Linked DNA regions of Bradyrhizobium diazoefficiens. The main gene of each other region encodes a partner of the protein of the gene in region 2 in a complex. Links are inferred from orthologs where the notes say so. Each region holds a gene or a part of one and is shown on either strand. Other genes may lie near its edges. The genes, in order: JJB99_RS04335 and dnaN.

Evidence for each region.
Region 1: the proteins of dnaN (region 2) and JJB99_RS04335 are in contact, whole or in part, in a cryo-EM structure (PDB 8GIZ), measured with the Escherichia coli proteins. The link is inferred for Bradyrhizobium diazoefficiens from one-to-one orthologs.

The regions. Positions count from the first base shown.
Region 1 is NZ_CP067100.1:917,085-932,760, reverse strand. What follows is about bases 4,326-7,222. They hold JJB99_RS04335 (DNA polymerase III subunit gamma/tau), read right to left. Parts: upstream 6,745-7,222; coding sequence 4,906-6,744; downstream 4,326-4,905. Other genes in these bases: JJB99_RS04325 (transporter substrate-binding domain-containing protein), read left to right, coding at 7,118-7,222; JJB99_RS04340 (YbaB/EbfC family nucleoid-associated protein), read right to left, coding at 4,562-4,882; recR (recombination mediator RecR), read right to left, coding at 4,326-4,560. In the rest of the region: JJB99_RS04370 (DNA recombination protein RmuC), read left to right, coding at 1-104; JJB99_RS04365 (GIY-YIG nuclease family protein), read left to right, coding at 193-495; JJB99_RS04360 (IS30 family transposase), read left to right, coding at 562-1,926; JJB99_RS04355 (AmpG family muropeptide MFS transporter), read left to right, coding at 2,003-3,367; JJB99_RS04350 (hypothetical protein), read right to left, coding at 3,493-3,930; more of recR, read right to left, coding at 3,958-4,325; more of JJB99_RS04325, read left to right, coding at 7,223-7,963; JJB99_RS04320 (amino acid ABC transporter permease), read left to right, coding at 8,187-8,849; JJB99_RS04315 (amino acid ABC transporter ATP-binding protein), read left to right, coding at 8,846-9,652; JJB99_RS04310 (SDR family NAD(P)-dependent oxidoreductase), read left to right, coding at 9,652-10,407; JJB99_RS04305 (muconate cycloisomerase family protein), read left to right, coding at 10,404-11,531; JJB99_RS04300 (HIT domain-containing protein), read left to right, coding at 11,808-12,227; nudC (NAD(+) diphosphatase), read left to right, coding at 12,238-13,176; JJB99_RS04290 (Lrp/AsnC family transcriptional regulator), read left to right, coding at 13,334-13,843; JJB99_RS04285 (phosphomannomutase/phosphoglucomutase), read right to left, coding at 14,028-15,527. UniProt on the Escherichia coli protein: Part of the beta sliding clamp loading complex, which hydrolyzes ATP to load the beta clamp onto primed DNA to form the DNA replication pre-initiation complex.
Region 2 is NZ_CP067100.1:913-16,467, reverse strand. Bases 12,730-15,505 are described here. They hold dnaN (DNA polymerase III subunit beta), read right to left. Parts: upstream 14,789-15,505; coding sequence 13,670-14,788; downstream 12,730-13,669. Other genes in these bases: dnaA (chromosomal replication initiator protein DnaA), read right to left, coding at 15,055-15,505; JJB99_RS36635 (hypothetical protein), read right to left, coding at 13,505-13,633; recF (DNA replication/repair protein RecF), read right to left, coding at 12,730-13,508. Outside these bases: JJB99_RS00060 (helix-turn-helix domain-containing protein), read left to right, coding at 1-687; JJB99_RS00055 (serine hydrolase domain-containing protein), read left to right, coding at 1,007-2,434; JJB99_RS00050 (MmgE/PrpD family protein), read right to left, coding at 2,653-4,020; JJB99_RS00045 (FUSC family protein), read left to right, coding at 4,135-5,250; JJB99_RS00040 (VOC family protein), read left to right, coding at 5,362-5,766; JJB99_RS00035 (DUF2867 domain-containing protein), read right to left, coding at 5,804-6,292; JJB99_RS00030 (MATE family efflux transporter), read right to left, coding at 6,289-7,683; murA (UDP-N-acetylglucosamine 1-carboxyvinyltransferase), read right to left, coding at 7,908-9,203; gyrB (DNA topoisomerase (ATP-hydrolyzing) subunit B), read right to left, coding at 9,471-11,906; more of recF, read right to left, coding at 12,372-12,729; more of dnaA, read right to left, coding at 15,506-15,555. UniProt on the Escherichia coli protein: Confers DNA tethering and processivity to DNA polymerases and other proteins. Acts as a clamp, forming a ring around DNA (a reaction catalyzed by the clamp-loading complex) which diffuses in an ATP-independent manner freely and bidirectionally along dsDNA.

The DNA.
Region 1 (15,676 bases), 920 kb from region 2 along the record:
AGGAGCTCGATTTCAGCAAGACCGATGCGCCGGCGGAAGCACCGCGGCTGGTGGCGACTGGGGCCGCCGAGCTGTTCCCGAGGAAGCTTCAGGCGGGGGAGTGACACTGCGCTGAGATGCAGAGACTGCCGCCTCAATTACAGGTGTCGTCGCCCGGCTTGACCGGGCGACCCAGTATCCCAGAGACGGCGCATGGGCGAACGCTGCTACTACGTCTACATTCTCGCCAGTAAGATCGGCGGCACGCTCTACATCGGCGTGACGAACGATCTCATACGCCGCGTGGCAGAACACAAACTGAAGCTCATCAAGAGCTTCACGAAAGATTACGATGTCGTAAAGCTGGTCTATTTCGAGCAGTTCGACGACCCCGAGAATGCGATCAAGCGGGAGAAGCGGTTGAAGAAGTGGAAGCGCGACTGGAAGATCGCACTGATCGAGAAGGACAATCCGAACTGGAACGATCTTTACTCGGGGATCGCTGGTCCTCCCTAACTCCGGCCTCTGGAATACTGGGCGGATTCAACCGCTCGTCGCAACACTTCAGCAAAGGAGGTTGCGATGGAGAACTATGTGCGATCAGGTCGGCCCCGAGAGGCCCTACGAAGGCATTACAGACCGTTCTGGGCTGCGATTGCTTCGGGACGATCGAGCGAGGATGCTGCGGTTGAGGCCGGGGTGTCGCCGGCGATCGGAGTACGCTGGTTCCGGAGGGCAGGCGGTATGCCGCCAACACATTTATCGCGGTCGTCCAAGCCTGCATCGGAGCGCTACCTCTCGTTCGCGGAACGTGAGGAGATTGCCATCTTGCGTGCACAGGGTCATGGGGTGCGAGCCATCGCTCGTCGGCTCGATCGGCCTCCATGCACGATCTCTCGTGAACTCCGGCGCAATGTGGCGCGCCGCCACGGTGCTCCAGAGTACCGAGCGACCACAGCACAATGGCACGCTGATCGGTCTGCCCGACGGCCCAAGTTGGCGAAGTTGGCCGTCAATCCGGCCCTGCGGGATTATGTGCAGGACAGGCTTGCCGGTATGATCGCCAAGCCGGACGGGGAACTCCTCGTTGGCCCGAAGGTCGTGTGGAAGGGACGCCGGGCTGTGCATCGGCAAAACCGACGCTGGGCGAGGGCATGGAGCCCCGAACAGATTTCTCGGCGACTTCGGCTCGACTTTCCCGAGGATGAGGCGATGCGCATCAGTCACGAGGCGATCTATCAGGCGCTTTATGTGCAGGGTCGAGGAGCTTTGCGCCGCGAACTGACGGCCTGCTTGCGCACCGGGCGGGCATTGCGGATGCCGAGAGCGCGCGTCCGTAAAGGCCGAAGCTTCATTCCTTCCGAGATCATGATCAGTCAGCGTCCGGCGGAGGCCGCTGATCGCGCGGTGCCGGGCCACTGGGAAGGTGACCTCATTATGGGTCTGGGAAGCTCCGCGATCGGCACCCTGGTGGAGCGTACGACCCGTTTTACCATCCTGTTGCATCTGCCGCGTATGACGGACCAGGAACGGGAAGCTGGGGTGAAAGGATCTGCACTCGCCGGACATGGCGCTGAAGCCGTGCGCGACGCCATCACCCGCGCAATCTTCACCATGCCCGAGCAACTGCGCCGGTCGCTGACCTGGGATCAAGGAGCTGAGTTGGCTCAGCATGCACGTCTGAGAATTGACGCAGGCGTGCAGGTCTACTTCTGCGACCCTCATAGCCCATGGCAGCGCGGCACCAACGAGAACACCAATGGGTTGCTGCGCCAGTACTTTCCCAAAGGGACCGATCTCAGCATGCACAACGCCGATGACCTTGAGGGCGTCGCTCTTGCTCTCAATACCAGGCCTAGGAAAACCCTGGGCTGGAAAACACCAGCGGAAACTCTCGACCAATTGCTCCGAGTGAGCGATACACAGCGTGTTGCGACGAGCGATTGAATCCGCCCTGGATCGCCCGGTCAAGCCGGGCGACGACACCTCCCTTGTGGCGGCCAGAATCTGCTAACACCTCCCCATGACCGCACCCGAGGCGACCTCCCCTGCTGCGACCGCCGCCCCTGCGACCTCCTGGCGCGAGGGCCTTGCCGTGTACCTGCAGCCGCGGGTGCTGATCGTGCTGTTCCTCGGCTTCTCCTCCGGCCTGCCGCTGGCGCTGTCGGGATCGACGCTGCTGGTGTGGATGCGCGAGGCCGGGGTCGATCTCAAGACGATCGGGCTGTTTGCGCTGGTCGGCACGCCCTACACGCTGAAATTCCTGTGGGCGCCGTTGGTGGATGCGCTGCATGTGCCGCTGTTCACCCGCGCGTTCGGACGGCGGCGCGGCTGGCTGCTGTTCTCGCAACTGCTGCTGATCATCGCAATCCTGCTGCTGGCGCTCACCGATCCCGCGCGCTCGCCGTTCTACGTCGCGCTCGGCGCGCTGCTGGTGGCGACGACATCGTCGACGCAGGACATCGTGGTCGACGCCTTCCGCGTCGAGAGCCTGCCCGAGAGCGAGCAGGCCGCCGGCATGGCGGCTTATGTCGCGGCCTACCGCATCGGCATGCTGGTCTCGACCGCAGGCGCACTGTTCATCGTCTCGGGCTTCGAGGGCACCGGCATCCCGCGTGCGTCGGCCTGGATGTGGGGCTATGTGGTGATGGCGGCGATGGTGCTGATCGGGACGATCACGGCGCTGACCGCAACCGAGCCCGAGCAATCGGTCCGGGCGGAAGCCGCGACGCAAACGGAGACTGCGTTCACGCGCGTGCTGCACGCCGCGATCGGCGCCTTCTCGGAATTCCTGTCGCGCAAGGACGCAGCTGCCGCGCTCGCCTTCGTCGTGCTGTTCAAGTTCACCGATGCTTTCTCCGGCACGATGACGGCACCGTTCGTGATCGACCTTGGCTTTTCCCGCAACGACTACGCAGCGATCGTGAAAGGCGTTGGCCTCGCCGCAACGCTGATCGGCGGCTTCGCCGGCGGATTTGTCGCGCGGCGCTACTCGCTCGCCGCATCGCTCTGGATCGGCGGCGTGGTGCAGGCGCTGGCCAATTTGACCTTCTCCTGGCTCGCCGTGGTCGGCACCAACCAGTGGGCGCTGGCGCTCGCCATCTGCGCCGAGAATTTCACCAGCGCCATCGGCACCGTGATCTTCGTCGCCTATCTTTCGGCGCTCTGCCAGAACCCGCTGCACACGGCGACGCAATATGCGCTGCTCACCGCGCTTGCGGCGGTCGGGCGGACGTATCTGTCGTCGGGTGCCGGCTTCGTAGCGGATACGACCGGCTGGCCGCTGTTCTTCGTGATCTGCGTGCTGGTGGCAATCCCAAGCCTGGTGCTGCTGGCGTGGCTGCAGAAGCGCAGGCATTTTGAGACGCTGGGGCCGGTGAGGGTGTAGGACTCGCCTCTCTCCTCGTCATTGCGCGCGAAGCGAAGCAATCCAGACTGCCGCTGCGGAAATAGTTGGGATTGCTTCGTCGCAAGGGCTCCCCGCAATGACGGCCGAGAGAGCCGTCGCGCCTCCTACTGCTTCCTGATCAAACTCCATTTCGTCACCACGGCCTCGCTCATCTGGCCGGGATCGCTGGCGCAGGCGACCTCATCGACCTTGACCGAGATCGCCTTGCCGACGAACGATTTCAGCTGTGCGGCCTGCGCGTCGCTGGAGGTGACGAGCTGGAAGGTCTCAGGGCCGGTCTCGAGATTGCACAGCCCGTTCGGCGCCGGCAGGCGGCGCGGCTCGGAGGTGATCTGATAGGTCGCGATCCGCTTGCCACCGTTCTTGACGTCACGCACTTTCAGTGCATTCAGCTCGCCCGAAAGCACGTCGCCATTGTTGATCGGCTTGCCGGGCTTGGGCGCCGGCGGCGCCTCGTCGTCCCGTTGCGCGGAGACGGCCGGGGTCACCAGCGTTATCATCGTCGCGACCAAAGCCAATCGTGTGGCGAAAAGTTTCGTCATGTCGTCCGTTCCGTAAAGTCTGGATGGCTAGAACAGCGTCCGCTGCCGCATGGCGGCCGATAGCGTACCTTCATCGAGATAATCAAGCTCGCCGCCGACGGGCACACCGTGCGCGAGTCGGGTTACTTTTACGTTGGCGTCCTGAAGCAGGTCGGTGATGTAGTGCGCCGTGGTCTGGCCGTCGACGGTCGCATTCAGCGCCAGAATGATCTCGTGCACCTCGGCCGCATGCGCGCGCGCCACCAGCGCATCGATGGTGAGGTCCTGCGGGCCGACGCCGTCGAGCGGCGACAAGGTCGCACCCAGCACGTGATAGCGACCCTGGGTCGCGTTGGCCCGCTCCAGCGCCCAGAGATCGGCGACATCGGCGACGACGACGATGATAGAGGGATCGCGCCTCGGATCGGTGCAGACGGTGCAGGGATTTTGCGTGTCGATGTTGCCGCAGGTCTTGCAGACCTCGACCTTGTCGAGCGCGACCTGCAAGGCCGAGGACAGGGGCATCATCAGCGCTTCGCGCTTCTTGATCAGATGCAGCGCCGCGCGCCGCGCCGAACGCGGACCGAGGCCCGGCAGCCGCGCCAGAAGCTGGACCAGCCGCTCAATTTCAGGACCTGCAACCGCGCCCATCTTACTGGCCGAACAGCCCCGGCGGCAGGCCGAGCCCGCCGGTGAGCGACTGCATCTTCTCCTGCATCGCCGCCTCCGCCTTGCGGCGGGCATCGCTCAAGGCGGTAACGAGCAGATCTTCCAGCACCTCGCGCTCTTCGGCCTTCATCAGCGAGGGATCGATCTTCACGCCCTTCACGTCCATCTTCGCGGTCATACGCACGGCGACGAGACCGCCGCCCGAGATGCCCTCGACTTCGACGTTGGCGAGCTGCTCCTGCATCTCCTGCATCTTGGATTGCAGCTGCGCCGCCTGCTTCATCATGCCGAGAAAATCAGCCATGGGTGCTTGTCCTCAAAACTGGCTCAGAGATCGTCGTCGGTATCGGAACCGTCGGGCGGATCGTCACTGCCATAGTCCGCGTTAATATTGGATTCCGGCGTCTCGGGGGCAAGCCTGCGGACCTCGACGACCTTCGATCCCGGGAAGCGCGACAGCACCTCCTGCACGCGCGGATCGGCCTCGGCGGTGCGTGCATGCTCCTGCTTCGCCGCCTGGTTCACCGAACGCAGCGTCGGCTGGCCCTGCTCGTTGGAGACGATCACCGTCCAGCGGCGGCCGGTCCAGAGCTCGAATTTCTTGGCGAGCTCCGAGATCATGGTCTTGGAGGCGTTCGGCTCGAGCGCCACCTCCAGCCGGCCCTCCTCGAACCGGACGAGGCGCATGTCGCCTTCGAGTGCGCCCTTGGTCATGAGATCGCGCTTCTGCCCGGCGAGCGCGACGAGCTGGGTGAAGCTGGTGATGCGCAGCTGCGGTGCCGCACTTTGCGGATCCGGCGCGGGCGCCGCCATCTGCGGCCGGGCGCCGCCGCCGCCGAACGCAGTCGGTGACGAGGTCGGCATGCGAACAGGCGCGGCAGACGCAACCGGCGCCGCGGAGGCCGCCGGTGCGGACGGACCGCTGGCGCGCGCGGCGCTGCCGCCGCTCACGACCGGCGAGCCGCCGCCGTTCTGCTCCAGCATCCGAATCGCTTCATCTGGCGTCGGGAGATCAGCGACATAGGCGATGCGCACCAGCACCATCTCGGCGGCTGCGGCGGGACGCGTCGCGGCTTGCACCTCGGTGATGCCCTTGAGCAGCATCTGCCACATCCGCGACAGCACGCGCATCGAGATCTTCGCGGCAAAATCCCGCGCGCGCACGCGCTCGGTCTCGCCATAGGCGACGTTATCGGCGGTCGCCGGCACGATCTTGACGCGGGTGACGAAATTGACGAATTCGGCGAGATCCGAGAGCACGACGATCGGATCGGCCCCGACGTCATACTGGTCGCGGAACTCCTTGAACGCGGCAGCAATGTCGCCGCGCGCCAGCGAATCGAAGAGGTCGATGACGCGGGTGCGGTCGGCGAGGCCCAGCATCTGCCTGACCGCATCGGCCTTCACGGCACCGGCCGCATGCGCGATCGCCTGGTCCAGCAGCGACAGAGAGTCGCGCACGGAGCCTTCCGCGGCACGCGCGATGATGCCGAGCGCTTCCGGCTCGATCTCGACGCTTTCCTTCGCAGCGATATTGGCGAGGTGCTTCATCAGCACATCCGCGTCGACGCGGCGCAGGTCGAAGCGCTGGCAGCGCGACAGCACGGTGACCGGAACTTTGCGGATCTCGGTCGTCGCGAACACGAACTTGGCGTGCTCGGGCGGCTCCTCCAGCGTCTTCAGGAAGGCGTTGAACGCCGCCGTCGACAACATGTGGACTTCGTCGATGATGTAGACCTTGTAGCGGGCGCTGGCGGGAGCATAGCGCACGCTGTCATTGATCTGGCGGACGTCGTCAACGCCAGTGTGCGAGGCCGCGTCCATCTCCAGCACGTCCATGTGCCGGCTTTCCATGATGGCCTGGCAATGCACGCCCAAGGTCGGCATGTGAATGGTCGGCCCCTTCACCGAACCATCCGGCATCTCGTAGTTGAGCGCACGGGCCAGGATGCGCGCCGTGGTGGTCTTGCCGACACCGCGGACACCCGTGAGAATCCAGGCCTGCGGAATCCGTCCGGTCTCGAACGCATTGGAGACGGTGCGGACCACGGCCTCCTGGCCGATCAGATCGTCAAAAGAGGAGGGGCGATATTTGCGCGCCAGAACCCGGTAGGGCGTTGCCTGGCCGGCGCTATCAGAGTTGGGAGGGGCGCCAGCTTCAGTCATCGGTCGATCCGCAATGGAATGTCTCTCGGCCGGCTTTTGCGGAAAGGAGCGCGCTGGCGGAGGCCCGCCGGCGCAATTCGCTCGGAAAAACAGGTAGGAGACTGACGAGCGACCCGATCCGGACCTCGTTAGGGCTGCTTCCTTCCGGACCTGACCCGGTTGGCGAGTGGCTCGTCCACCGCCAATCTCCCGGTCCCTATTTGGGGCCAAAAGAGCGGGAAAGCAAGCGAGTATCGGCTCAAGCCGTCGGGGTTTGCCCAGCATCCGGGCAAATCCGGGTCTGCCCAGCCGATAGGCTGTGCTTTCGCTGATGGGACCGCCTTGCTAAGAACGCTGCTGGAACTCCATCCAACCAGAAAAGCGATTGATCCCAATGGTTACACGTCGTGATGTCGCATCGATTGTCGGACTTGGCGCGATGACCGCGGCCGCGCTCGCCTCTCCGGCCGTGGCCCAGACGGCCGATCCCAACGAGTCAACCTTCGCCCGCATCCGCCGCACCAAGAAGATGCGGATCGGCGCGGTCGGCGGCGGCGCGCCCTATTACATGAAGGATCTTTCCAGCGGCCAGTGGAAAGGCTTCTACATCGATATCGCCAAGGGGCTCGCCGACGACATGGAGGCCGAGCTCGAGATCACCGAAACCACCTGGGGCAATTCGGTACTCGACCTGCAGTCCAACAAGATTGATATCTTCTTCGGGCTCAACCCGACGCCGAAGCGCGCGCTGGTGGTCGATTTCTCGGTGCCGGTGTTCAACAACGCCTTTGGCATTCTCTGCAAGAAGGACTTCAAGCCGAAAAGCTGGGCCGAGCTGAACTCGCCCGACATCAAGATCGCGGTCGACCAGGGCTCCTCGCACGACCAGGTCGTCAGCCGCCTGACGCCGAAGGCGCAGATCTCGCGGCTGAAGACCGCCGACGATGCCACCGCCGCGCTGCAGACCGGCCGCGTCGACGCGCAGTGCCTGATCACCATGCTGTCGCTGACCGTGCTGAAGAAGAACCCGTCGCTCGGCCAGTTCGTGCTGCCGACGCCGATCTTCGCGACGACGTCGAACGCCGGCTTCCGCCGCGAGACCGACAAGACGTTCCGCGACTACGTCAACACCTGGATCGACTTCAACAAGGGCCTCGGCTTCATCCGCAATGCGATCATCACCAACATGGAGCTGGTGGGCGTGACGGAAGCAGACATTCCGCCGGGCGTTTCGCTGTAAGGTATCGCAAACTTGGGGCAGTCTCGATCCGCGCGCGCCGCTCCACTCCCTCTCCCGCTTGCGGGAGAGGGCTGGGGTGAGGGTGTCTCCTCTAGGGAGATTCCCCAAGAGGAGAGAGCCCTCACCCGGCGCTTCGCGCCGACCTCTCCCGCAAGCGGGAGAGGTGCAGCGAGCGCGCGGCTCGAACTTTCCAAGCCATTACGCGACTGAGGTCCGAAAGAGTATGTATCAGTGGGACTTCGGCATTCTCTGGAGCTATCGCTGGCTCTTCCTTAACGGGCTCGGCGTCACCGTCGGCTTCACCGTGGTCATCGTGGTGCTCGGCCTCGTCTTCGGCCTGTTCGGCGCGTTCGGCAGCCTGTCGCGCTTCAAGGCGGTGCGCCTCCTCGCCCTCACCTTCATCGAGGCGTTCCGCTGCACGCCGATCCTGGTGCAGCTGATCTGGTTCTATTACGCGCTGCCGATCCTCGCCGGTGTCGAGATGACGCCGATCACGGCCTCCGCGCTGGCCCTGTCGCTCTATGGCGGCTCGTTCTACTCGGAGATCATCCGCGGCGGCATCGTCTCGATCGACCGCGGCCAGTCCGAAGCCGGCGCCGCGCTCGGCATGACGCCGGGACAGACGATGCGGCGCATTGTGCTGCCACAGGCGATCAAGCGCATGATCCCGGCGCTGATGAACCAGTCGATCATCCAGTTCAAGAACACCTCGCTGGTCTCGGTGCTGGCGGTGCCTGACCTCGTTTATCAAAGCCAGGTCGCGGCCCATGACAGCTACCGGCCGCTGGAGACCTACACCGCGGTCGCGGTCGCCTATGCGGCGATCCTGATTCCGCTCACCATCATCGTCCGCCGCGGCGAGAAGCAACTGGCGGTCGGCGAATGAACGAGACGTCCAACAACACTTTGAAGATCGAGATCCGCAGCCTTCGCAAGAGCTTTGGCAGCAACGAGGTCCTCAAGAACATCAATCTCGACGTCGCCAAGGGCGGCGTCGTCGCGCTGATCGGGCCATCAGGCTCGGGCAAGTCGACGCTGCTCCGCTGCATCAATCTGCTGGTCGTGCCCGACGGCGGCAGCGTTCGCGTCGGCGACACGCACTTCCGGTTCGGGGAAGGCACCAAGCCGCCGGACGTGAGGACGCTGGCCAAATTTCGCGCCACCACAGGGATGGTGTTTCAGCATTTCAATCTGTTCCCGCACATGACGACGCTTCAGAACGTGATGGAGGGGCCAGTCACCGTGCGGCGGATGGCCAAGGCTGACGCCGAAAAGCTCGCGCGTGCGCAGCTTGCCAAGGTGGGCCTTGCTGAGAAGGCCGACCAATATCCCGCGACGCTCTCCGGCGGCCAGAAGCAGCGCGTTGCGATCGCGCGTGCGCTGGCGATGGAACCGGATGTCATGCTGTTCGACGAAGCCACCTCGGCGCTCGATCCCGAGCTGGTCGGCGAGGTGCTGAGCGTGATCCAGCAGCTGGCCTCCGAGGGCATGACCATGGTGATCGTGACCCATGAGATCGCCTTTGCCCGCGAGGTCGCCGACCGCCTCATCTTCATGCGCGACGGTGTCGTGGTCGAGGAAGGCCCGGCCCGGCAGGTGATCGATAATCCGCAAGCAGCCGCAACGCGCGCCTTCCTCAGCCATTTCCACCGCACCGGCGCGCTGCCGCCGGCCAACGCAACACCGTGATGCCCGATATCGATCGTGTCTATCTCGTCACTGGCGCCGCCAGCGGTATCGGCCGCGCCACCGCAAAGCTGCTCGCGGCGCCCGGCACCGCGTTGCTGTTGCACACGCGTTCGAACGCTGAAGGTCTCGGTGCGACGGCGGCGGAAGCTGAAGCGAGAGGTGCTGTGGTCGCGAAGTGCCTTGGCGACCTCGCGGAAGAGACTGCCGCCGCCAACGCCATTGCCGCCGCGCAAGCGGCCTTCGGTCGGATCGACGGATTGATTCTCGTCGGCGGCCATGCCCGCCGCGGCAGCGCGATCGGCACGCCGGCGGATCAATTCCGGCGGGCGATGGATGAATCGGCGCTGGCGTTCACGCGAATGGTCGAGGCCGCGCTTCCTTTGCTGCGTGCAGGACAGGACGCCCGGATCGTCGCAGTATCGTCTTTCGTGGCGCATGCGATCCGGCCCGAATTCGCGCCGTTCGCGGCGACAGCGGCGAGCCGCTCCGCGCTGGAAGCACTGGTGCGGCTGACCGCGATCGAGCTCGCCAGCGACGGCATCAGCGTCAACGCGGTTGCGCCCGGCCTCATCGTCAAGGACAAGCCGAGCGCGAGCCGGCTCTCGCCCGAGCAGATCGCCGCGACCGAGGCGCTGATCCCGATGCGCCGCCGCGGCCGCCCCGAGGAAGTCGCCGAGATCATCGCCTTCCTGGCATCACCGAAGGCGTCCTACGTCACCGGCCAGGTCTGGCACGTCAATGGAGGCCTGACATGAGCGAAGCGACCATCGAACGTCTCAGGCTGTTCCTGATCGAAAGCCCGATCAAGATGGCGCGCCTGCAGGGCGTCGGCAACGTCAAGGGCACGGTGAAGCGCGTGCTGCTCGAGCTGACGTCGAGCGACGGCGTGATCGGTTGGGGCGAGGCCGCGCCGTGGGAGGTGTTCACCGGAACGCCCGAGGCCGCCTTCTCCGCGCTCGATATCTATTTGCGGCCGGTCTTGCTCGGCAAGCCGGTGCGCCGCATCCGGGCGCTGATGGCGGAGCTCGACCGCGCGCTGGTCGGACATGCGGAAGCAAAAGTCGCGATCGAGATGGCGCTGCTCGACATCGTCGGCAAATCGTCGGGGCTGTCCGTCGCCGACCTCCTCGGCGGCCGCGTGCGCGACACCATTCCGCTCTCCTTCTCGATCGCCGATCCGGATTTTGCCGCCGATCTCGAGCGCATGCGGACAATGGTTCCAGACGGCAATGTCATCTACAAGGTCAAGACCGGCGTGAAGCCGCATCGCGAGGACCTCGATCACCTCGCAGCGATCCGCAAAGAATTCGGTGACAAGGTCGATCTGCGCGTCGACTACAACCAGGCGCTGGCGCCGTTCGGGGCCATCAAAATCCTGCGCGACGTCGAGGAATTTGCGCCGACCTTCATCGAGCAGCCGGTGCCGCGCAAATATCTCGACGTGATGGCGCAGCTCACCGCGGCCTTGGAAACGCCCGTGCTCGCCGACGAAAGCTGCTTCGACCGCCGCGACATGATGGAGGTGGCACGCCGCGAGGCGGCCGACGCCGTCTCGATCAAGCTGATGAAGGCGGGCGGCCTGTTCGAGGCGCAGGCGATCATGGCGATTGCCGACATCGCCGGCCTGCCCGGCTATGGCGGCACGCTGTGGGAAGGCGGCATTGGCCTTGCCGCCGGCACGCAGCTGATCGCGGCCACACCTGGCATCTCGCTCGGCTGCGAATTCTACATGCCGCATCACGTGCTGACCGAGGACGTACTGGAGGAGCGTGTGGCGAACCGCGCAGGCCATGTTGTGGTGCCGGATGGTCCTGGCCTCGGCATTCGCGTCAGCGAGGCTTCCGTCCGCGGCAATGCGCGGGTGATCGCGGAGGCGTAAAGAGGATTCGGCGGCGCGCTCCGCTTCACCTCACCCCGCTTGCGGGGAGAGGTCGGATCGCTCTTGCGATCCGGGTGAGGGGGTACAGGTCTCTCGACGGTGTCACGTGTGGAGAGAGGCCCCTCACCCAACCCTCTCCCCGTAAGAACGGGGAGAGGGAGAAGAAAGCGACGACCGCGTATGCAGCGGCAGCGGGGCCCAATCCTTCCCCTACCGGACTCCCTATCGTATGGTGGCACCAACCAGCCCGCGCCAACGGGCCATCCGGAAACGCATATGCCCGATCCCGCCTGGTCGCTGCACTCCCGCCTGAAAGAGGACACCATCGACATCGGCGATCTGCCGCTGTCGAAGGTGCTGGTCATCAAGGACGCGCATTATCCCTGGCTGCTGCTGGTGCCGCGGCGGGTGGATGCGGTCGAGATCATCGACCTCGACGAGGTGCAGCAGGCGCAGCTGATGACCGAGATCTCCCGCGTTTCGCGCGCGCTCAAGGAGATCACCAAATGCGACAAGCTCAATATCGCAGCACTCGGCAACCTCGTGCCACAGCTGCACGTCCACATCATCGCGCGCCGGACCGGTGACGCGGCATGGCCGCGTCCGGTCTGGGGCGTGATGCCGCCTTTGGCGCACGACGCCACTGAAGTGCAGAATTTCATCAGCGCGCTGCGCCGAAAAATCTGGTTGGGTTGAAAGAATAACAATGTCAGCATTCGACTCGTTTCCACTGGGACAGCCGGCCTTCGTCACCAACGTCCTCGACCGCGCCGCGCATCTGCGCCGCGATGACGAAAAACTGTTCGCGCTGGAGCAGAAATCGTCCTCGCGCGCCTATGTCGCCTACCGAGACTCACTGCTGGTGAAGCGCGAGGGCGACAAGGTGCGCGCGCTGCTCAGAATGGACGAGGCGCTGAAATGCGGCGCCAATCCCGGCACGATCTTCTTAGGCCTTCGTGACGGCGCTGCCGTGTTCGGCATGGGCCTGTCGCAGGCCGCGGCCGAGAAGCTGATCGGACGCGAGGACTATACCGTCACCGAGCTGCGCGGCATGGCGATGCAGGGCGCGATCCCGCCCGACGAGCTCTCGGCAGTCGCGATGGCGAAGTCGATGGTGGGCTGGCATCAGCGCCACGGCTATTGCGCCAACTGCGGCGCCCGCACTGCGATGAAGGAAGGCGGCTGGAAGCGCGAATGCCCTACCTGCAAAGCCGAGCACTTTCCGCGCACCGATCCCGTCGTGATCATGCACGTCTCCTCCGGCGACAAATGCTTGCTCGGCCGCCAGAAGCAGTTTCCGCCGGGCATGTATTCATGCCTCGCCGGCTTCGTCGAGGCCGCCGAGACCATCGAGGACGCGGTGCGCCGCGAGATCTTCGAAGAATCCGGGATTCGCTGTACCGATGTGCAGTATTACATGACCCAGCCCTGGCCCTACCCGTCGTCGCTGATGATCGGCTGCAGCGCGCGGGCGCTGAACGAGGACATCGTCGTCGACCCCTCGGAGCTTGAGGACGCGCGCTGGTTCACGCGCGAGGAGGCCGCCCAGATGCTGACGCGGACCCATCCCGGCGGACTTGCCGGCCCGCATCCTTTCGCCATCGCCCATCATCTGCTAGGCCGCTGGGTGCACGCGAAGGGCTGATGACGCCGTAGTTGCTTCGCAACACATTGCAGCAGAACAGTTTTTTGGCGATTGCCGGATTCCGGCATCGCGCGGCCGTCGAGAATACGCGCTTGCCATAGAAAGATTTTCTCTATATCAGGGAAATCAGCCCCTGAAATGAAACAAAGTTCTTCAAATGACCGATGCTGCCGTCCAGATCCCCGAGACCAGCCGCCGCCTTGATGCCATCGACCGCAAGATTCTGATGGTGCTCCAGGAAGATGCTTCGCTCTCCGTCGCCGAAATCGGCGACCGCGTCGGACTGTCCTCGACCCCCTGCTGGAAGCGCATCCAGCGCCTGGAGGCCGACGGCGTGATCATCAAGCGCGTGGCGCTGGTGGACCAGAACAAGATCGGGCTCGGCATCTCCGTGTTCGTCTCGGTCGAGAGCGCCGACCATTCCGACGCCTGGCTCAAGAAGTTCGCCGAAGCTGTCAGCGCCATGCCCGAGGTGATGGAATTCTACCGGATGGCCGGCGACGTCGACTACATGCTGCGCGTCGTCGTCGCGGACATGCAGGCCTATGACGTCTTCTACAAGAAGCTGATCAGCGCCGTGCCGCTGAAGAACGTCACCTCGCGCTTTGCGATGGAGAAGATCAAGTCGGTCACGGCGCTGCCGATCCCGGCGGTGGTGGCGGCTTAGGCGGCAACCGAGACTGCTAACCTCGCCCCGCTTGCGGGGAGAGGTCGGATTGCGAAGCAATCCGGGTGAGGGGGTACAGGTCCCACTGCCATCACACGTGTGGAGAGAGGCCCCTCACCCCCAACCCTCTCCCCGTAAGAACGGGGCGAGGGAGCGCGCCGCCGTCGCGTCAGGCAGTCGTCAATCAGATCTTCTGATTGTACGCGCCGACCTCGGGATGGGTGCGCAGCACGCTGTTCACCATCTCGAACATGTCATGCATGCGCTGCTCGGAGACCGGACTCTCGACCACGACCACGAGCTCCGGCTTGTTGGAGGAGGCGCGCACCAGCCCCCAGCTGCCATCCTCGACCGTGACGCGCACGCCGTTGACGGTGACGAGATCGCGGATTGCCTGACCGCCGATCCTGACGCCCTGCGCCTGCAGTCCGTCGAAGTGCTTCACCACCTGGTCGATGACGCCGTATTTGACCTCGTCGGCGCAATGCGGCGACATGGTCGGCGATGACCAGGTTTTTGGCAGCGCGTTCTTGAGGTCGGCCATCGACTTGCCGGGCGCGCGGTCGAGCATGTCGCAGATCGCGAGCGCCGAAACCAGACCGTCGTCATAGCCGCGGCCATACGGCTTGTTGAAGAAGAAGTGGCCCGACTTCTCGAAGCCCGCGAGCGCGCCGGTCTCATTGGTGCGGCGCTTCATGTAGGAATGGCCGGTCTTCCAATAGGCGACCTTCGCGCCCTGCTTCTGCAACACCGGATCGGTGACGAACAGGCCGGTCGACTTCACGTCGACGATGAACTGCGCATCCTTGTGGATCGCCGACATGTCACGCGCCAGCATCACGCCGACCTTATCGGCGAAGATTTCCTCGCCGGTGTTATCGACGACGCCGCAGCGGTCGCCGTCGCCGTCGAAGCCGAGGCCGACATCGGCCTTGTGCTGCAGCACCGCATCGCGGATCGCGTGCAGCATTTCCATGTCTTCCGGATTCGGGTTGTATTTCGGGAAGGTGTGGTCGAGCTCGGTGTCGAGCGGGATCACCTCGCAGCCGATCGCCTCCAGCACCTGCGGCGCGAACGCACCCGCGGTGCCGTTGCCGCAGGCGGCGACGACCTTGAGCTTGCGCGTCAGCTTCGGACGGCTGGTGAGATCGGCGATGTAGCGCGCTGGATAATTCTCGTGGAATTGATAGGAGCCGCCGGCCTTGTTCTGGAAATCGGCATTGAGCACGATCTCTTTCAGCCGCGTCATCTCCTCGGGACCAAAGGTCAGCGGGCGGTTGGCGCCCATCTTCACGCCGGTCCAGCCATTGTCGTTGTGCGAGGCCGTGACCATGGCGACGCAGGGCACGTCGAGATCAAACTGCGCGAAATAGGCCATCGGCGTCACCGCAAGGCCGATGTCGTGCACCTTGCAGCCCGCCGCCATCAGGCCGGAGATCAGCGCGTATTTGATCGAGGCCGAATAGCCGCGGAAGTCGTGGCCGGTGACGATCTCCTGTTTGACGCCGAGCTCCGCGATCAGTGCGCCCAGCCCCATGCCGAGCGCCTGCACACCCATCAGGTTGATTTCCTTCTGGAACAGCCAGCGCGCGTCGTATTCGCGGAAACCCGTCGGCTTCACCATCGGCTCGGATTCGAAGGCGTAGGTGTTGGGCAGCAATACCGGTTTCGGCTTGGGAAACATTGAGACAATCTCGCGGAAAAGGACAGGAATTGGCGCAGCCTTAGCGAATGCCGGGCCGCAGCGGAAGGCGGGAATGGCAGCTTATGGCGGATAATTGCGGCAGTTTGGTAACGGGAAAACGCGGCCTAGCGCGAGACTTTCCGCCTGCC
Region 2 (15,555 bases):
GTCAATCTGCTGGCGCTTTGCTTCATCCTGCTGGCGATAGCCCAGACCGTTACTTCCTGGTCGGCCGATCTGGTCGAGCGCCGGCGCAATGTGCGGGTATTCATCGTCAGTGCAGCCTTGCTCTATGGCGGCGTTAATGTGCTGCTGCAGATATCGATATGGGGCCGGGATAACGCCGCGATCGCCAATGTCGCGAACGCGGCCGTTCTCGCCGGTCTCGTCGCCGCGATCTGCTATGCGATGATGCAGGTCAATACCGCGGATTTGTTTCCGGCGCCAGTCGAAGCCGCGGCAAACCTTCCCCCCCCTGCCGCCGTTGCCGCGGATTCCGGCGCGGATCAGAAGCTGGTCGATGCGCTGATGCGGCTGATGGCTGACGAGCGCATCTATCGCCACGACAACATTACTATCGGCACGCTCGCCACGAAGCTTGGAATTCCCGAATACCGGCTGCGGCGGCTGATCAACCAGCGGCTCGGCTACCGCAACTTCAATGTGTTCTTGAACAACCACCGGATCGAGGAAGCCAAAGCGGCGCTGGCCGATCCCACCCAGGCCGAGGTTCCCGTCATCACCATCGCGATGGACGCCGGCTTTCAGTCCCTCGGCCCGTTCAACCGCGCCTTCAAGGCGGTGACCGGCGTGACGCCGACAGAATATCGGCGGCTGAAGGTGAATGCGGCGTGACGGTCCTTAACCTCTCCCCGCTTGCGGGGAGAGGTCGAATTCGATCGCACATCGAATTCGGGTGAGGGGGTACAGGTCTCACGGTGATCTCGTTCGCGGAGAGAGGCCCCTCACCCCGACCCTCTCCCCGTAAGAACGGGGAGAGGGAGTAGACCCCATCGCCGTCGGGGCCAAATTCCAAGGACCTGAAAGAACTGAGTTTTTTCAGAATCGATGAGCCCGATCTGCTTTCAGCTAGGCCGATTTCCAAATCCGGCGAGCGCGCGTCGCCCGCATCCGGTCTGTTCTCCCGCATTCGCCCCATAGCCGGAGAAAGCCTGTGACCCGCCGCCGCAAAATCCTCCTCCTCAGCACTGCCATTGCCTGTACCGGCCTCGCCTTCGGTGCCGCGCGGGCGCGTGACGTGCCCAAGGTTGCCACCGGCTTCATCGCCCACACGCTCTGTTCGGAGATCTTCGTCTCCGGCCTCGATCCCCAGCGCGACCTCGCCGAAACCATCGATGCGATGCCGGGTGCGAGTCTTCTGACCTGGGCGATGGATTTTCGGGCCGATCGCGCCCGCAAGGATGTCACGGTGAGCCTGTTCGGCATCGGCCGCAGCCATGCCATCTATCGCCAGGGGCTCGGTTGCACGCTCGAGCACGGCCAGGGGGTCGCCGACGCCGCGTTGCCACCTGACGACAAGCAGCCGGCGTTGCTCTCTGAAATCGCCGGCCCTGATATCGTCGCCCCGCAAAGTGAAGGCCTGGCTGCCGCGCTCGACCGCGCCTTCGCCGAGCCCGCGCAGCCACCTTATCGGCGCACCCGCGCGATCGTCGTCATGAAGGCCGGCCGCATCATCGCCGAGCGCTACGCCGACGGTGTCGGGCCGGAGACCCAACTGCTCGGCTTCTCCATGACCAAGTCGGTGATCTCGGCGCTGACAGGCATTCTCGTGCGCCAGGGCAAGCTGAAGCTCGACGGACCCGCGCCAATTGCCGCCTGGCAAAATCCCGATGATCCGCGCCATGCCATCACTGTCGACCAGTTGCTGCGTCACACCGCCGGCATTGCGCTCGGAAGTTCGTTGCAGGCCTCGCTCGGCTCCGTGCTCGAACCGGTCAACACCATGAAATACGCCAAGGACGATATGGCGAGCTTTGCCGAACGCGCGCCGCTTGCGACGGCCCCAGGCACGGCATGGAATTATCACGACGGCAATTTCCTCATTCTTGCGCATCTGCTGCGTGAGGTCGCCGGCGGCAAGCCCAGCGATGCGCTTGCTTTCGCGCGCCGCGAATTGTTTGGCCCGCTTGGCATGCGCCACGTCACGCTCCAGCTCGATGCCTCAGGCACGATCGAGGGCTCCGGCGAGATGCTGGCCTCCGCGCGCGACTGGGCGCGCTTCGGCCAGTTCTACCTCAACGATGGCGTCGCCGGCGGCAAGCGCATCCTGCCCGAAGGTTGGGTGAACTATTCCGCGACGGCCACGCCAAATGCCTGGGTCGGCATCGGCGCCGGCTTCTGGACCAATCAGGGCGACAGCTTTGGCGCAAACTTCCGTATCGAGCACGGCTGGCCCCGCGATGCGTTCTTCGCCAAAGGCACGATCGGGCAGTACACCATCGTGATTCCGTCGGAGAAGCTGGTGATCGTGCGGATGGGCCGCTCGCCGAACTGGCCGCCGGAAGCCGACGGCGTGTTCGATCTGGTGCGGGATGTGATTGCGGCAACGCGCGAGAAGGGGAAGCTGGCGGGGATGAATTGACGGCGGAAGCACTTGCCCTCCCCTGGAGGGGGAGGGTCGATCGCGCGCAGCGCGAGCGGGGTGGGGTGATCTCTCCACACGGGCGCTGTTGGAGATGGAGAGACCGTCACCCCACCCCGCTACGCATTTCGCTTCGCGGCATGCGTAGCGACCCACGGGCGAGCTACGCTCGTCCCGGATCCCTCCAGGGAGGGTAAGCAGCGCGCTGTGGCGCTGGTCTATCTCCCCAACTCCGTCGCCTGCGCCACGCGGTCGAATCGCTCCAGCGTCATGATCGCATCGGCAAATTTCTCCGCCCGCGCGTTCAGCACTGGGCGCGCCAGGGTCAAAAATTTCTGCTGCATGGCCTGCGTATCCGGGAAAGATGTCGGCTCTCCCGAGGGATCGGCGTAGAGCCGCTCATGCACGCCGTCATCCGTCGTGATGCTGACGCGGGCGCCAAACGGATGGCTGCGGCCGATCTCGAGCCGGTCGTCCTGCACCACGTCGAACTTGTCGGCGAGCGCGTCGATCGCGGCATCGCCGAGGCGGCGATAGTCATCCCAGCCGAACGAGCCCTGGTCGAGGGCGAGGGCACCGGTGAAGAACATCGAGAACTGCCCGCCGACGATCGAGCGCGGATGCCGCTTGGTGGCGGCATCGCCGGTCAGCGTGATGCCGTTGCGATGCAGGCCGATCTCGACGCGCTTGACCTGGTCGGGCGTCAGATTGTGCTCGCGCCGCATCGCGATCAACGCGTCGATCGCGGCATGGGTGTAGCGGCAGCTCGGATAAGGTTTGACGCCGATCTTCATGGTCTCGTAGGTCTTGCCGAGCTCGGCGACCGCCTTGTCCGGATGCGCATCGTCGGTGTAGCCGGCGAGCAGGCCGTGCTTGCCCTCGACCGATTCCGTCGATCCCACGAAATCGTTGCGCGCCAATGTGGCGGCAATCACGCCGTTCATCGCGGCGGCGCCGACTTGGTAGCGCTTGTTCCAGGCGCCGTTGACCAGAAACTGCAGCGAGCCCGCGGCCTGGCTGCCGGAGACGCCGAACGCGGCGATGATCTGCTTCTCGCTGAGGCCGAACAGCTTGCCGGCCGCCGCAGCCGCGCCATAGGTGCCGGCGGTCGCGGTCGGATGGAAGCCGCGCGCATAATGCGAGGTCGGATCGAGCGCGTTGCCGAGCCGGCAGCACACTTCATAACCCGCGACGATCGCGGTTAGCACGTCGCGGCCCGAGGCGCCGACCATCTCGCCGACGGCGAAGGCGGCCGGGACCACCGGTGCGCTCGGATGCAGCGAGGAATCGGCGTGCGTATCATCGAAGTCGAGGGAATGGCCGAGCGCGCCGTTGAGGAGGGCGGCGACCGCCGGCGTCCAGGTCTTGGTATCGCCGAACACGGTGGAGCGGCCCTTGCTGTCGAGCGCGAGCGCCTCCAGCATCTTCAGGATCGAAGGGGTCGATTCCGCCTCACTGCGGGCCCGGATGGCGCTGCCGAGGAAGTCCAGCGTCAGCACCTTGGCGCGATCGAGCACCTGTGCCGGAATATCCGGGTATTTCAGATTGATGACATAGGCGGCGAGCGTTGCGGTTTCGTGGGCCATCGTGTTTCCTCGTTTTGGCGCGCAGGTTAGGCGGGCTGATTTGGCCTTTCAAGCGGCCGTGGGGCCGCGGGCACCAGCCATGCTTTGGCTTGACGAGGATCGGGACATTCGACGATGGCATTCGCAGGGAAGGTGTTCGATCGGCTCCGGTCGCGGCGGACGCAACTGGGGCTGGCGATCCGGGTCACGGTGGCCGCGACCGCGGCCTATGCGATCGCCACCGCGCTGCATCTGCTATTGCCACTCTGGGCGGTCCTGACTTCGCTGATCGTGACCCAGATGAGCGTCGGCCGCTCGCTGAAGGCGACGCGCGACTACATGCTCGGCACCATCGGCGGCGCGATCTATGGCGGCGCCATCGCGATCCTGATCCCCTATTCCAGCGAGGCCGGCCTGCTCGGCCTGCTGGTGCTCTCGGTCGCTCCGCTCGCGTTCATCGCCGCGGTCAATCCGAGCCTCAGCGCCGCCACGGTCACGGCCGTGATCGTGCTGCTGGTGCCGACCATGCATCATTCCGATCCCATGACCTCGGCGATCGATCGCGTCAGCGAGGTCGGCGTCGGGGCCGTTACCGGCCTGCTCGTCTCGTTCCTGGTGCTGCCCTCGCGCGCGGTGCGGCAGATCCGTGCCAGCGCAGCCAGGCTGCTCGAGCTGATCGCGGACGCTTTCACCGAGCTGCTCGCAGGCCTCACGCGCGGCCGCGACAACGACGCGCTGCACCGGATCCAGGACGGCATCGGCACCGCAATGGTCGGCATGAATGCCATCGGCGCCGAAGCCGAGCGTGAGCGCGCCGCGCGGCTGTCGAGCGGCCCCGATACCGGCCCGCTGCTGCGCACGGTGCTGCGGCTTCGCCATGACGTCGTGATGATCGGCCGCTCCACCGTGGTGCCGCTGCCGGCCGAAGTGCAGACGCGGCTTGCCGGGCCGCTGATGGAGGTCTCCACCGTGATCGCATGCTTCCTGCGTTCGGCCGCCGCGGCGTTGCGCGAGGGCGCGGGCGCGCCGCCGATCCATCCCGTCCACGTCGCGCTCCAGCACTACGCGGAGGCGGTCGCCGCCGTGCGCCAGGACGGCCTGATCCGCGGCCAGCCCGCCGACACAGCCGAACGCTTCTTCGCGCTCGGGTTCTCGCTGGAGCAGATGCACCAGAATCTCTGCGATCTCGACCGCGTGGTGGGCGAATGGTCGGAGGCGTCGGGGGGCAAGCCTGCGCGTGTGGCGGAGTGAGCCAAATGGGTGTCCTCTTAACATCGGCTTTCGCGGACGAAGCGAGTACGTTCGGCTGCGTCTTGTGTCGCAGTACTGGTAGGCAAACTTAAGACGAAGAAAGGGAAGGCCATGTTGGAGAACGCGAAGGTGGCAGCCCGGCTTCCGGCCAAAGACCTGAACCGCGCGCGAGCGTTTTACTCCGAGAAACTCGGACTTGAGCCGGTTGAAGAGCGTCCGGGCGGACTCCACTACGTCTGCGCCGGCGGCGAGTTTGCGCTATTCGTCTCAGCCGGAATGCAATCCGGCACGCACACGCAGATGGGTTGGGAAGTCGAGGATCTCGAAGCAACCGTGCGTGAGCTTCGCGCCCGGGGAGTCCACTTTGAGGAGTACGACCTGCCCGGCCTGAAGACCGTCGACGGAATTGCGGAGATCGCCGGGAATTATCCCAGCAAGGGCGTTGGTGAGCGGGGTGTCTGGTTCCGCGACAGCGAAGGCAACTTGCTGGGAATCGGGCAGCCGGTGCGGACTTGATGGGACGGCCGCGACCTGGAACGGTTGACGGACAGCGTCATCGCACCGGCTCCGCGATGTCTCCCATCATGCTGCGGGTCACGAGCTTGTGGAACGGTATGATCAGCGCGAGATAGGCCCGCCCGAGCAGATTGTTGGTCCGCACCAACGTGGTCAATGTCACCCGCCGGTCCGCTGTGTCGCCGGCGACATCAACCACGACGCGGAAATCGAGATGGTAGTCGTCAAAACCGGCGATCAGCCGCTCCGGTGTTTCGCTCAGCACCGGAAATAGGCCGATCATCCCGTGCGGAGCCGGAGCGCCTTCGCCCGATGTCTTCAGTCCGAAGGGTTTCACCAGGATGTTGCGCAAGCGCGTCAGCGCATCGATCCAGCGCGGCCCGTGCAGCATCATTCGGGTGCAGGCCTCGCGGGCACTCAATTGCCTCGGGCCGAGCTCGACACGAAATGCGTCGATGAACTGCGCGCCTGATAGCACCGTGCCGACATCGACATCGGGAGTGATTTCGCGAACCGGTCCTGTCATCCCCCCAGTCTGCGCGCCAGCATGCGGAAGCGCAAGATCAGGAGGCCCGCATAGACGAACGATCCGATCGACAGCCCGATCCAGACGCCGACCGCGCCGAGATTGGCGTGGAAGGCCAGCATCCAGGCGATCGGGAAGCCGATGCACCAATAGCCGATCGCCGCGAACACCAGTGTCATCCTGGTGTCATTGATGCCGCGCAGCGCGCCGCCCATGATGGTCTGGAGCGCGTCCGCAATGAAAAAGGTCGCGCCGACCAGCAGCAGGGTCGCGGTCAGCTCGACCGTCGGCGCGCTGGCCTCGCTGCTGCCGAAGAACAGCCGCCCGAGCTGATAGCGCCCGAGGATGATCCCGATGGTCAACGCCGCGACGAAAGCGATGCCGAGCACGGCAGCGACGACGCCCGCACGTCTGACGCCGATCATGTCGTCACGGCCGAAGGCGTGGCCGACCCGCACCGTCGCGGCCATGCCGATGCCGAGCGGCACCATGAACAGCACGGCGGTGACCTGGAGCGCGATCTGGTGCGCGGCGAGCGCCGTGGTCGAGATCAGCCCCATCAGCAGCGCCGCCGATGAGAACAGGCCGTATTCGAGCAGCAGCGAGAACGAGATCGGCGCGCCGATCCCGATCAGCTGGCGCATCAAGGGCCAGTCGATCCTCCAGAGATGGGCGAGCGGATGATAATCCGCGAACGGCTTGCGCCATGCAGCGATGGCGAGCGTGGCGACGAAGGTGCCGAGATTGACCAGCGTGGTCGCCAGCCCGGCGCCGAACAGGCCGAGCTCGGGCAGGCCGAACAGGCCGTGGATCAGGCAATAGACCAGTGCGGCATTGACCGGGATCGCCGCAACGGTGATCCACAGCGGCGCCTGTGGCCGGTTCACCGCGCTCATCATGCTGCGCAGCGCGACGAAGCCGAGCGCCGGCGCGATGCCCCAGGCGAGGCCATTCAGATAATGCTGCGCCAGCGCGGCGGACTGCGGCGCCTGTCCGAGCGCAATCAGGATCTGCTTGCCATAGAGCGGCGAGGCTATCATCGGCAGCGAGATCGGCAGCGCGACCCACAACCCGACGCGCAAGGCGCGGCGCACGCGCCTGACATCTCCGGCGCCGAACGCCTGCGCGGCCAGCGGCGACACCGCCGACATCAGGCCGAGCCCGAAGGTGAAGCTGACGAAATAAACCGTATGCGCCAGCGCGGCCGCTGCGACCGCGCTCTCGCCGAGGTGGCCGATCATCGCGAGATCGGTCGTGATCATCGCGATCTGCCCGAGCTGCGTCAGCATCATCGGCACGGCCAGCCGCAGCGTCTCGGCGAATTCCAGCGCGAGATGGTTTTGCGGCACGCCGGCTTGCGGCTGCGGCTGATGTTGCATGGTATCGAGCATGGCGGCTGCCATAGCACAGCCGCACGTCGAAAACATGGCCCTGCTCTCGTGTCCCGGACGCGCGAAGCGCGAGCCGGGACCCAGAAGCCATGGACACCAATGTCGCGGTATGGGCCCCGGCTCAGCAGCGCATCACTGACGTGCTGTGCTGCGTCCGGGGCACGAGATCAATGTGCGGAGCGCTATGCCATCTTCTTCCGCAAGGGGAGAACGGAAGAGCCGTCTCAGCCCTTCCTCTCAGGCACCCGCTTGATCTTCGCGCCCAGCGCGTTGAGGCGCTCCTCGATGCGCTCGTAGCCGCGCTCGATCTGGTCGGCGTTGTTGATCGTGGATGTCCCCTCGGCGCAGACGGCGGCGAGCAGCATCGCCATGCCGGCGCGGATGTCGGGCGAGATCATCGATGCGCCGCGCAGGCGGCTGGGGCCGGCGATGATGGCGCGATGCGGATCGCAGAGCACGATACGCGCCCCCATCGCGATCAGCTTGTCGACGAAGAACATTCGCGATTCGAACATCTTCTCGAACATCAGGATCACGCCCTCGCATTGCGTGGCGGTGACGATCGCGATCGACATCAGGTCGGCCGGGAAGGCGGGCCATGGCTGGTCCTCCAGCTTGGGCACGTGGCCGCCGAAATCGTCCTGGATCTTCAATGTTTGATTGGAGGGCACGATGAGATCATCGCCCTCGACGCGGCAGACGATGCCGAGCCGCTCGAAACCCATGCGGATCGAGCGCAGATGCTCGACGCCGGCACGCACAATACCAATCTGCGAGCGCGTCACCGCGGCAAGCCCGATCAGCGAGCCGACCTCGATATGGTCGGGCTGGATCCGGTAGCTCGCCCCGCCCAGCGTCGCCGGCCCATGGATGATCATGGTGTTGGTGCCGATGCCCTCGATCCTGGCGCCGAGCGCGACCAGGAAATGGGCGAGGTCCTGCACATGCGGCTCGGAGGCGGCGTTGCGCAAATAGGTGACGCCATCGGCGGCGACCGCCGCCACCAGCGCGTTCTCGGTCGCGGTGACGCTGGGCTCGTCCAGGAACACGTCCGCGCCGGTCAGCTTGGGGCAGCGGAATTCCAGCCGGTCGGTCGCAGTGACTTTTGCGCCGAGCTGCTCCAGCGCCAGCATATGCGTGTCCAGCCGGCGCCGGCCGATGACGTCGCCGCCGGGCGGCGGCAGCATCAATTCGCCGCAGCGGGCCAGCAGGGGACCGGCGAGCAGGATCGAGGCGCGGATGCGCACGCACAGTTCGGGGTCGAGATCGGCGGCGCGGATGCTCTTGGCGTGGATGTGAAGCGTATTGCGCTCGGTCCATTCTGCCGCCGCGCCGACCGAGCGGATCAGCTCGACCAGCGTCTCGGTGTCGCGGATCCGCGGCACGTTCTCAAGCGTCACCGGATGCTCGGTGAGCAGGGCCGCCGCGATGATCGGCAGTGCCGCATTCTTGTTGCCGGACGGTTCGATCGAGCCCGAGAGCCGGTGACCGCCCTCGACGATGTATTGGATGGGCGCCACTGAGGTCTCTCCGTCCTGGTACGGTTGGGGCGGGCTGCTTCGGAAGCGGAAAATACAGAGAAACGAGTGCGGTAGCAATTCGACCTTGATGGCTGCCACGAAGGAGGTGTGCTCCCTCCCCGCTTGCAGGCGAGGGCGGGGGAGAGGGTGCTTCCGCAGTGGGATTGTCGAAATCTCCGGACAGTATCCTCGCGAAGAGAGAGTCCTCACCCGCCGCGCTCTGCGAGCGCGTCGGCCTGTCCCGCAAGCGGGAGAGGCGAGCAAGCCTCAGATATCGATCGTTGCGCTCAGCGAATGTTCCTGGATGAAGTCGCGGCGCGGCTCGACCACGTCGCCCATCAGCTTGGTGAAGATGTCGTCGGCCTCGTCCACCTCCTTGACCTTCACCTGCAAAAGCGACCGCGCCTCGGTGTCGAGCGTGGTCTCCCAGAGCTGCTCCGGGTTCATCTCGCCGAGACCTTTGTAGCGCTGCAGGGCGATGCCCTTGCGCCCGAAGTCGGTGGCCGCCTCGAACAGATCGACCGGGCCGTGGACCACGTGCTCGGTGTCCTTCCGCCGCAGCTTGCCGGAGCGGGCGTAGACGTCCTGGAGCTTGGTCGTGAACTCGTCGAGCTTGCGGGCCTCGGCCGAGCCGAGCAGCGCATCGTCGATCATGGCCGCTTCCTTGACGCCGCGCACGGTGCGCTCGAACAGGAAGCCCTGGCCCTCGACGAACTGGCCGACCCAGCCGCGCTCGACTTCCTCGGCCTGGCTGTCCAGCCGGCTCGCGATGTACTGCGCGGCTGCGGCGGCCTTCTCGGGATTGCCGTAGATCGCCTTGTTCAGCACGCCGGTGATGGCGGCCTGCTCGATCACCTTGCGATTGTAGCGGCTGTGCAAATTGCGCAGGATGCTGCGGACCACGCGGGCGTCGTCGACCAGCTGGCGCAGGTCGCGGCCGGAACGATCGCCGCCGGTGCCGGGGATGTACACGCAATCGTCGAGCCCGGCGTCGATCAGATAATCTTCCAGCGCCCGCTCGTCCTTCAGATATTGCTCGGACTTGCCGCGCGCGACCTTATAGAGCGGCGGCTGGGCGATATAGAGATAGCCGCCGTCGATGATGTCGGGCATCTGCCGGTAGAAGAAGGTGAGCAGCAGTGTGCGGATATGGGCGCCGTCGACATCGGCGTCCGTCATCACGATGATCTTGTGATAGCGCAGCTTGTCGATCGAGAACTCGTCGCCGATACCGGTGCCGAGTGCGGTGATCAGAGTGCCGATCTGCTCGCTTTTCAACATCGTGTCTGGACGAACGCGTTCGACGTTGAGGATCTTGCCGCGCAGCGGCAGCACCGCCTGGAATTCGCGGTTGCGGCCCTGCTTGGCGCTGCCGCCTGCGGAATCGCCCTCGACGATGAAGAGTTCGGACTTGGCCGGATCCTTCTCCTGGCAGTCGGCAAGCTTGCCGGGCAGCGAGGAGACCGAGAGCGGGCTCTTGCGGGTCAGCTCACGCGCCTTTCGCGCAGCCTCACGCGCGGCGGCGGCCTGGATCACCTTGCCGACGATCATCTTGGCTTCGCTCGGATGTTCCTCGAACCAGGCCTGGAGCGCCTCGTTGAGGACGTTCTCGACCACGGGACGCACTTCCGAGGACACCAGCTTGTCCTTGGTCTGCGACGAGAATTTCGGATCGGGCACCTTCACCGACAGCACGGCGGTGAGGCCTTCACGGCAGTCGTCGCCGGTCAGCGCGATCTTTTCCTTCTTCGCATTGGCCTCGGCATAGCCGTTGACCTGGCGCGTCAGCGCGCCGCGGAAGCCGGCGAGATGGGTGCCGCCGTCGCGCTGCGGGATGTTGTTGGTGAAGCACAGCACGTTCTCATGATAGCTGTCGTTCCACCACAGCGCGGCCTCGACGCCGATGCCGTTGGCCTCCGATCGCACCATGATCGGCGCCGGTACCAGCGCCTTCTTGTTGCGGTCGAGATATCTGACGAATTCCTCGACGCCGCCGGAATAGTACATCTCCTCGCGCTTCTCGACCGCGTGACGCATGTCGGAAAGGGCGATGTTGACGCCGGAATTGAGGAAGGCGAGCTCGCGCAGTCGGTGCTCGAGCGTGGCGAAATCATACTCGATGTTCTTGAAGGTCTCGGACGAGGCCAGGAACGTCACCTCGGTGCCGCGCTTGCCGGGCGCGTCGCCGACGACCCTGAGCGGTGCCACGGCATCGCCATGGGCGAACTCGATGTAGTGCTCCTTGTCGTCGCGCCAGATCCGCAAGCCCAGCTTGCTCGACAGCGCGTTGACGACGGAGACGCCGACGCCGTGCAGGCCGCCGGAGACCTTGTAGGAGTTCTGGTCGAATTTTCCGCCGGCATGGAGCTGGGTCATGATGACCTCGGCCGCCGAGATGCCTTCGCCCTTGTGGATGTCGACCGGAATGCCGCGGCCGTCGTCGCGCACGGTGACGGAATTGTCGGCGTTGAGGATCACGTCGACGCGCGTGGCGTGGCCCGCCAGCGCCTCGTCGATGGCGTTGTCGACGACCTCGTACACCATGTGGTGCAGGCCCGAGCCGTCGTCGGTGTCGCCGATATACATGCCCGGGCGCTTGCGCACGGCATCGAGGCCCTTGAGCACGCGGATCGATTCCGCCCCGTAATCGCTCGGATTTGAGGGCTCGTTTTCGGCAGGCGTCTGCCGAGCAGGTTCTGTCATGAGAGGCCTTCGAGATGTCGCCCGAATCAGCCGCGCAAAAGGCGCTGATTTGCAGGCTATTTGTGCCACGAAAGAGAGATTGCGCCTAGCGCAAAGTATCCCCTCGCAACCCTTTGAGGAGATAGGGTTTTTAGGCCGATTTTCAAGGCTTTTGAAAGCCGATTCCGGACGTCGGGAAAAGCGCGATTCGGTCGGCATTTCCGATCTTCAAAGGCCGGGATTTTGCTGGTTCCAGGAGCACCTCCAGACGCCCTGGAAAGGCCCCCGTGCAGCTTGCGAGAAGAGCGAGGCCGCACACGAACGCCCGCCATCGTGCCGGGATTTTCGCCCCGAGCCTTACCGTCCCGCATCTTGCAGGGATATCGCGCGTGATGTCATTGCGCGATTTGCGAGCGGCTGCGACAGCGTCGGTGCGGCCTCACAGGGCTAGTCGCCGCGGAAAACGGCCGGGTTCAATGGCGCCGTCTAGCGCCGGGCCGAGACTTGTCCGCTCTCGACGTCAAAGACTTCGCCGCCCGCGCCGATCTCGGTGAAGGCGGCCGGATCCGCACCGGTCAGCCAGACCTGCGCGCCGAGCCTGTGCAGTTCGCCAAACAGCGCCGCGCGCCGGTTCGGATCGAGATGGGCAACGACCTCGTCGAGCAGCAGCAGCGGCACGATGCCGGTCATCTCGGCGACCAGGCTCGCATGCGCCAGCACGAGGCCGATCAGCAGCGCCTTCTGTTCGCCGGTCGAGGCATCGCGCGCCGGCATGCTTTTCGGCGCATAGACGACCTGGAGATCGGTCAGATGCGGGCCGTCGGTGGTGCGGCCGGCGATCGCATCGCGCGGCCGGTTGTCGCGCAGGATCTGGCGGTAGCGGTCCTCGACCGAAGTCGCGGTCTCGTCGAGCAGTGCATTCTCCATCCAGCCGTCGAGCGCGATTCTAGCCGACGGAAACGCGGAGGCCTGCGCGCGTGCGTTGAGCATGCCGGTCAGCCGCGCCGCGGTCTGGCCGCGCGTTGCGGCGACCGCCACCGCAAGCTCGGCGGTCTCGCGCTCGATCGCGTCACACCAATGATCGTCGTAATTGCGGGTCTCGAGCAGGCGGTTGCGCGAGCGCAGCGAGCGTTCCAGCGCGTTGATGCGGCTGGAATGCTCGCTGTCGATCGCGAGCACCAGGCGGTCGAAGAACCGCCGCCGCTCGGAGGCTGCGCCCATGAACAGCCCGTCCATCGCCGGCGTCAGCCACACCATGCGGATATGATCGCCGAACGATGCTGCCGAGTTGACCGGCTCGCGATCGATGCGGCAGCGCCGGTTCACCGTGCTGTCGGCGCGCGGCGGATCGATGCCGGTGCCGAGCGTCGCCAGCCCCAGCGCGCCCTCGACCTGCGCCGACACCGCCCAGGAGCCGTCGCCCTGGTTGTCGGCAACATCTTCGAGCGTGGCGCGCCGCAAGCCGCGCCCCGGCGACAGGAACGAGATCGCCTCGATGCAATTGGTCTTGCCGGCCCCGTTTGGCCCGACCAGCGCCACCATGTCAGCCGCCGTCTCGAGCCCGGCCGCCCGATAATTGCGAAAATGCGTCAGCGTCAGGCGATGAATGCGGGAGGGGGTCATGTGATCCGCTTTTCGTCATGCCCGGCCTTGTGCCGGGCATCCACGTTCTTGGCGCCGAAGACGTGGATGGCCGGGACATAGGCGAGCGAAGCGACGCCGTCCTTCGGACGGCTACGCCCGGCCATGACACATGTAGTCAGTGCGAAGAAAGCCGGTAGATATTACACCCGCATCGGCATCAGCACGTACAGCGCGCTTTTGTCGTCCTTGTCCTGCACCAGCGTCGGGGAGCCGGGATCGGCGAGCCTCAAGGTTGCGACGTCGCCCTCGATCTGGGCGGCGATGTCGAGCAGATAGCGGGAGTTGAAGCCGATATCGAGGGCGTCGGAGGCGTATTCGACCTCGAGCTCTTCGGTCGCGCTGCCGGAATCCGGATTGGTCACCGACAGCACCAGCTTGCCCGCCGACAGCGACAGTTTGACCGCGCGGCCGCGCTCGCTCGAGATGGTGGAGACGCGGTCGACCGCGTTCTCGAAATCCTTCTTGTCGACGATCAGCTCCTTGTCATTGCCCTGCGGGATGACGCGGCCGTAGTCGGGGAAGGTGCCGTCGATCAGTTTCGAGGTCAGCACCACATTGCCGATGGTGAAGCGGATCTTGGCCTGCGACAGCTCGATCGTCATCTCGGCTTCGGTGTCCTCGATCAGGCGCTGCACCTCGCCGACGGTCTTGCGCGGCACGATCACGCCCGGCATGCCCTCGGCGCCCTTGGGCTGGACCAGATCAAGCTGGGCGAGGCGGTGGCCGTCGGTGGCGACGCCGCGCAGGGTGGCCGCCTTCGCGGTGCCCGCGGCGTGCAGATAGATGCCGTTGAGATAATAACGCGTCTCTTCGGTCGAGATCGCAAACTGAGTGCGGTCGATCAGCCGCTTGACGTCCTTGGCGGCGAGATTGAACGAATGCGACATGTCGCCGGCGGCGAGATCCGGGAAATCATTCTCCGGCAGGGTCTGCAGCGTGAAGCGCGAGCGGCCGGCGCGGATCGCCAGCACGGCGCGGTCGCCGTCGGCCTCCAGCACGATCTGCGAGCCATCAGGCAGCTTGCGCACGATGTCGTAGAACATGTGCGCCGGCACCGTGGTCGAGCCCGCGGTCGCGGTTTCCGCAGGCAGCGTCTCCGTCACCTCAAGATCGAGGTCGGTCGCCTTCAGCGACAATTTCGCGTTCTCGGCCCGCACCAGCACGTTGCCGAGGATCGGAATCGTGTTGCGGCGCTCGACCACGCGGTGGACATGGCCCAGCGACTTCAGCAGTTGCGCGCGTTCGACCGTAACCTTCATTGCACTACTCGCCCGATCCCCTAGGAAACACCAGCGTTGGAAAGGCCGGGCGGCGGGACGCGCGCCACGGCACCGAAAACCCCGGAAAGCCGGATCATCCAGCCGATATGACCAAAGCCGTCAGGGTCGCGCAAGGTGGCGCGGATGGCCCCCGGATTCAAGGGATTGGGAGGTGGTTCCGCACGATTCCCACGATTTACCGCCCAAACGAAACCGCCGCCCGGGCATGGCCAGGGCGGCGGGAGGATGGCGGCAGGCTTAGGCCTTTATTCCTGAAGCTGGCGCTTCAGCGATTCCACTTCCTCCGACAGCGCATTGTCCTTGGAGACGAGGGCCTCGATCTTGCGCACCGCGTGCAGCACCGTGGTGTGGTCGCGTCCGCCGAAGCGGCGGCCGATCTCGGGCAGCGAGCGCAGGGTCAGCGTCTTGGCAAGGTACATCGCCACCTGGCGCGGCCGGACCACGTTGGCCGTGCGGCGCGAGGACAGCAAGTCGGAGCGGCTGACATTATACTGCCGCGCCACCACGCGCTGGATGTCCTCGATCTTGATCCGCTTCGGCTCCTGCGGCCGGACCAGGTCGCGCACCTCGCGCTCGGCCATCTCCAGCGTCACCGGCTGGTTGTTGAGTTTCGAATGAGCAAGAAGGCGGTTGATCGCGCCTTCGAGGTCGCGTCCGTTATGGGTGATGGTGCGCGCCAGATAATGCAGCACCTCCTCCGGCACGTCGAAGGTGGCGTGATGGGCGCGGGCGGCTGCGACGCGCGA